Linked DNA regions of Neorhizobium galegae. The protein of the gene in region 2 binds, or shares a complex with, the protein of the main gene of each other region. Links are inferred from orthologs where the notes say so. Each region holds a gene or a part of one and is shown on either strand. Other genes may lie near its edges. The genes, in order: trxB and trxA.

Region 1 (3,362 bases), 2.8 Mb from region 2 along the record:
GTTTTGACGCGGATTGTGACGGTGGAAACCGGTGAATGAGCCGCGACAGAATTCAGCGCAAAAAAAGAGGGCCACTGGATCGCTCCAGGGCCCTATAAGTGTGAAGGTCAAAAAAACCTCCAGAGGGGAACAGCTGCTGCGGCGGAACTGGGAGGAAAAGCCGCCATGTGCATCAGCTGTGTGCGATATGGTGGTTTTTTGTGCAGTGAACAATACTCTTTTGTGCAGGACAGCCATGCGTGAGGCGCAACGCTCTAATTTAATGCGCTCAGTGGTTACATATCAGGCGGCCGCAGAGCCCCCAAAACCCTCGGAATTATAGGGTTTTTCGGGGCATCCAGTTCGGCCCCGCGCCGGTCAGAAGCTCCAGTTGCGGGCCTTGCCGACCACGAAATCGCGGAAGACTTTCAGCTTCGCGGCGTTCTTCATTTCATCCGGATAGCAGAAATAGGTATCGAAGGAGGGGATGTCGGCATTGATAGCCAGCTGAATCAGTCCGGGATCGCGGCCGACGATATAGTCCGGCAAGCATGCGATGCCGATTCCCAGGAGGCAGGCGCGCTTGATCGACGTCTGGCTGTTGATCTGCAGATGCGGCGTGCGGGTATTGTCCGACGACCGGCCCGCGTATTCCAGCCAGTTGACGTCGAGCAGGTAGTTCGGCGCCGGCTCCCCGAAGGTGATGATGCGATGTTGGTCGAGATCCTCGACGGATTGCGGCTCGCCGTAACGGTTGATGTAGGAGGGTGCCGCATAGACGTGCATGTGCACGGTGAAGAGCTTGCGCTGGATGAGGTCGGACTGCACCGGCTGACGAAGCCGGATGGCGCAATCCGCATGGCGCATGTTGACGTCCACTTCCTCGTTGTCGAGGATCAACTGGATCGACATTTCCGGATAGAGCTGCAGGAATTCCTGCACCTTGTCGGTGAGCCAGCCCTGGCCGAGGCCGACGGTCGTCGTCACGCGCAGCTTGCCGGACGGCTTTTCCGTCGTCTCGGTGAGCTGCATCTTCACCGTTTCGAGCTTCAGGAGCACATCGTGGGCAGTGCGATAGAGAAGTTCGCCCTGTTCGGTGAGGATCAGGCCGCGTGCGTGGCGATGGAAGAGTTTTACCCCGACATCCTGTTCCAGTGCGCTGACCTGGCGGCTGATCGCCGACTGGGAAAGATGCAGCTTGTCGGCCGCATGGGTGAAGGATCCTGCCTCCGCCGCCGCGTGGAAAATGCGCAGTTTATCCCAGTCGAGCGGCACACCCATCGTTCAACGTCACTCCGCGGCTATGGCAACCGGCTGGATGCCGGAAAGGTAACGTTCGGCCTCGAGCGCTGCCATGCAGCCCATGCCGGCGGCGGTGATCGCCTGGCGAAAAGTGTCGTCCGTCACGTCGCCGGCGGCAAACACGCCGGGCACGTCGGTGGCAGTTGAATCGGGAGCTGTCCACAGATAGCCGTTCGGCTTCATCTTCAATTTGCCCTGGAACAGTTCTGTCGCCGGCGCATGGCCGATCGCCACGAAGACGCCATGGATCGGGAAGTCGGTAACTGTACCGGTCTGGGTGTTGCGCAGCTTGACGCCCTCGACGGACGGCGGCATCGGCGCCTTGGCCGGCTTGCCGGTGATCTCGGCGATTTCGGTGTTCCACAACACGTTGACATTCGAGCGCTGGGAGAGGCGTTCAGACAAGATCTTTTCCGAGCGGAACGAGTCACGGCGGTGCACGACCGTCACCGACTTGGCGATGTTCGACAGGTAGAGCGCTTCCTCGACGGCCGAATTGCCGCCGCCGACCACGATCACGTCCTTGTTGCGATAGAAGAAGCCGTCGCAGGTGGCGCAGGCGGAGACGCCAAAGCCCTGGAACTGCTGTTCGGTTTCGATGCCGAGCCATTTTGCCTTGGCGCCGGTCGAGATGATGATCGTCTCGGCGGTCCAGACGGCTCCCGAATCGGTGCGCACGGTGAAGGGGCGATGGTTGAGCTCGACTTCGGTGACGAGGTCATTGACGATCTCGGCGCCCACATGGGTCGCCTGTTTCAGCATCTGCTCCATCAGCCAGGGACCCTGGATCGGATCGCCGAAGCCCGGATAGTTCTCGACATCCGTGGTGATCATCAGCTGGCCGCCCTGTTCCATGCCGGCGATCAGAACCGGCTTCAGCATGGCGCGCGCCGCATAGATGGCGGCGGTATAGCCAGCCGGGCCGGAGCCGATGATCAGGACCTCGGTATGACGGGAGGACATGGGTTATTTCCTTTCAAAGACCGGTCGACGTTTCGTTGCCCCTCATATAGGTGGTCGATGTCCGGTCTGCCGCTTTAGAAGCGCCATGTAAGATCGATCCATGCAGCAATGCAAGGGCAGCCTTGCACTAACAACAGATCAGTTGGCATGGAAACGGAAGCCAAGCGCCTCAAGACATATTCTTGCGTAAAATTCCTCTTGCGATAAAAGCACTGCAGAATGAAGGGGACCTATGTGCTTCGCGCCGATCTTGATGCCATCGACCTAAAAATCCTGCGGGAATTGCAACGTGACGGGCGCATGACCAATGTCGAGCTCGCAGAACGCGTCGGCATTTCCGCCCCGCCCTGCCTGCGCCGCGTGCGCAAGCTCGAGGAAGCCGGTATCATCGAAGGCTATCACGCGCTTCTCAACGCCCCGAAACTCGGCGTGGATCTCGTCGCCTTCTGCATGGTCGGGCTGAAGCGGCAGTCGGACGCGGACCTCAAGGCCTTCGCTGCGAAGGTGCAGCAATGGCCGATGGTGCGGGAGGCCTGGATGGTCAACGGCGACAGCGATTTCCTGCTGCGCTGCGCGGCCCAGAACCTCACCGTCTTCCAGGACTTCGTCATCGAGGTACTGACCGCCGACCAGCATGTGGACACGGTGCGCACCATGCTGACCATTCGACAGGTGAAGCAGCTGGGTCTGGTCGAGATTTGAAGCGCACCGGCGCCGGCGGGCGCCTAGTCACTTGCTCCCGGCAGGCCGAAACCGCTTCTTGTGAATGAATGCGATCAGCTTGTCCTCCATCAGGCGGCGCTGCTTGGCGAACGCGTAGAACCATTTCCGCTTGTTGGTTTTTCTGGCGCGGCCGGAGCTCGCGAGGATTTCGCTTGCGGCATCCGTGGTGGTGACGGGCGAGGGCCAGAAGGAATAACCGTGGCCGGTTCGGGTCAGCCAGTGGCGGAAATAATTGTCGACCGGCGCGAACATCTTTTTGTGCTCCTCGATGAAGAGCCGGGCGCCTTCGCGTGACCAGACGATCGCGCTCGTCGTCATCGGGAAGTAATGGGCGGCCACCAGTTCGCAGTCGTGGCCGCCGATGCCGTAGCGGGAGAGAGGGGTGGCGATCTTGA
Region 2 (2,767 bases):
CAGAATTACCCGCCTGCTCGAAATGCTGGGCAATCCGCACAAGAAGCTGCCGCGGGTCATCCATGTGGCCGGCACCAACGGCAAGGGCTCCGTGACCGCCTTCTGCCGCGCCCTGCTCGAGGCGGGCGGTTACGCGACGCATGTCCACACGTCCCCACATCTCGTGCACTGGCACGAACGCTATCGGATCGGCGTCAAGGGCGGCCGCAGCCAGATCGTCAGCGACGAGATGCTGGCAGATGCCCTGCGGCGCATCGCGGCGGCCAATGACGGCCAGATGATCACCGTCTTCGAAATCCTGACGGCCGCGACTTTCCTGTTGTTCTCCGAACAGCCGGGCGATGCGGTGATCCTCGAGGTCGGCCTCGGTGGCCGCTTCGATGCCACCAACGTCATTTCCGATCCGGCCGTTTCGGTCATCATGCCGATCTCGCTCGATCATCAGGCCTATCTCGGCGATCGGGTCGAACTGATTGCCGCCGAAAAGGCCGGCATCATGAAGCGCGGCCGTCCCGTCGTCATCGGCCATCAGGAATTCGAAGCGGCCCGCGACGTGCTGGTCTCGACCGCCGACCGGCTCGGCTGTCCGACCGCCGTTTACGGCCAGGAATTTTCCGCCCACGAGGAGTTCGGCCGGCTGATCTACCAGGACGAATTCGGTCTTGCCGATCTGCCGCTGCCGCGGCTGCCGGGCCGCCATCAATATGCCAATGCTGCCGCCGCCATTCGTGCCGTCAAGGCTGCTGGCTTTACCGTCACCGAAGCGATGATGGAAAAGGCGATGGCGGCCGTCGAATGGCCGGCCCGCCTCCAGAAGCTGACCGAAGGCAAACTACTCCAATATGCGCCCGAAGGCTCTGAAATCTGGCTGGATGGCGGGCACAATCCCGGCGCCGGCGAGGTGATCGCCGAGGCAATGGCCTCCTTCGAGGAACGCCAGGCCCGGCCGCTCTACATCATCGCCGGGATGATCAACACCAAGGACCCGATCGGCTACTTTCGCGCCTTTGCCGATATCGCCGAACACGTCTTCACCGTGCGCATCCGCGGCAGCGAATCGGGCCTCGACCCGGTGGTTCTCGCCCATGCCGCCTTTGACGCGGGTCTGGTGGCAGAACCCGCCGGCTCCGCGGCCGAGGCTCTGCAGGAAATCACCCGCCGCCAGGTGCCGGGCGCTCCGCCGCCGCGCATCCTGATCGGCGGCTCGCTTTATTTCGCCGGCAATGTGCTTGCCGACAACGGCACCCCGCCAACCTGACAGCAGGGGCCGCGATAGCAAAAGAAAAAGCCCGGCTGCAGGGAACAGCCGGGCTTCTTTATGCGGGCATGCGACTGGAAGTTAGGCGGCGCTGGAAATCCAGGCCGAAAGGGCAGTCTTCGGAGCAGCACCAACCTTGATGTCGGCGACTTCGCCACCCTTGAACATGGCAAGCGTCGGGATCGAGCGCACGCCGAACTGGGCAGCCAGCTCAGGATTTTCGTCGATATTCAGCTTGACGACCTTCACCTTGCCGGCGAGCTCGTTCGAAATTTCTTCGAGGCTCGGACCGATCATTTTGCAAGGGCCGCACCATTCAGCCCAGAAATCCACGACGACCGGCTGAGCGGAGTCGAGGACTTCGGTCTGGAAGTTGCTGTTATCGACTTTTACGGTAGCCATAGGGCACTCCTTCACGATTCTCTGTTGGCATAAATGTGAGCTTCCCGCTCAAAGTTTTCAATGGCCGCTATCTCACTTTGTTTTGAGTTCTGCAAGCGAGCGTGACAGCAGGCCCGGTGGCAGCGACATGACCTGCGCCGACTCGGTATAGACCAGCACGCATTCAAAATCCTTTGCCGGATAAAGCGGTTTCAGGATCTCGCGATAGATGGCGAGCTGGGCGCGATGCGAGAGCGGCACGTCCTCCGAGGTCTTCGGCGGCACGCGATTGGTCTTGTAGTCGAGAATGATCACCCGGTCTTCGGTCACCACCAGCCGGTCGATGCGGCCGGTGATCGCGTAGTCGCGGCCCTCGAGCGCCAGCGTGCCCATGATCGAGACTTCCGACTGGCTGCGCTCGGAAAAGACCGGCCTCAGTTCGGCATGCGAAAGCACCGACATGACGCTGCCGACGAGCTTTTCGCGCTCCGCGGCCGGCCAGAAACGGGCGGCGCGGTCCGCATACCGCCGGGCGGCAGAGGCGCGTTCGGCCTCGGGGAAATCCGTCAGCATCTGCAGCATGCGGTGAACCAGCTTGCCCTTCTGCAGCGCCAGCCCCGCACTGTCTTTCTGGTCAGTGGCGAACAGCGGCGAGGTGACGATCAGATCGTCCGCGTCGTCGTCGATCATCGTTCCTGCACCGGAAGGGCTGAGTGGCCGCGGCAGGATTTTCTGGGCCGGCAGGGGACGGGAGAGAGCCGTGGGAAGCGGCCGTTTGTCAGCTGCTGCCGCCTCCTTGTGCGCCGCCTTCGGTGCCTGGCGGGGGGCCGCCGGAAGCCGCCACTTGAAGCCGCCCCATTGGCCCTCGGACCCATGGAATTCCGCCGGGCTGCAATGGTGCTCGTCGGCGGCAAGCGCCTTGGAAATCATCGACTGCCAGGTATCGGGATTGTCGATCTTGCCGCGATAACCGCAGACGATCAGCCGGTCGGCGGCCCGTGTCATCCCCACGTAGAGCAGCCGGCGATATTCTTCCTCGGTCGAAGTCCTGATCCGATCGTCATCGGCGGCCGTCATCGCATTGCTCAGCATCTTGCCCGGCACCCAGGCCGGAACGCTTTCGCCGCC

The links.
Region 1: the proteins of trxA (region 2) and trxB are in contact, whole or in part, in a crystal structure (PDB 1F6M), measured with the Escherichia coli proteins. The link is inferred for Neorhizobium galegae from one-to-one orthologs.

What each region holds. Positions count from the first base shown.
Region 1 is NZ_CP090095.1:2,831,037-2,834,398, reverse strand. What follows is about bases 258-3,101. They hold trxB (thioredoxin-disulfide reductase), read right to left. Parts: upstream 2,245-3,101; coding sequence 1,270-2,244; downstream 258-1,269. Other genes in these bases: LZK81_RS14020 (glycosyltransferase family 25 protein), read right to left, coding at 2,974-3,101; LZK81_RS14025 (Lrp/AsnC family transcriptional regulator), read left to right, coding at 2,464-2,946; LZK81_RS14035 (LysR family transcriptional regulator VtlR), read right to left, coding at 358-1,254. Also shown: more of LZK81_RS14020, read right to left, coding at 3,102-3,362.
Region 2 is NZ_CP090095.1:19,740-22,506, forward strand. It holds trxA (thioredoxin), read right to left. Parts: upstream 1,661-2,767; coding sequence 1,340-1,660; downstream 1-1,339. Other genes in the region: LZK81_RS00110 (bifunctional folylpolyglutamate synthase/dihydrofolate synthase), read left to right, coding at 1-1,258; addA (double-strand break repair helicase AddA), read right to left, coding at 1,733-2,767. UniProt on the Escherichia coli protein: Participates in various redox reactions through the reversible oxidation of its active center dithiol to a disulfide and catalyzes dithiol-disulfide exchange reactions.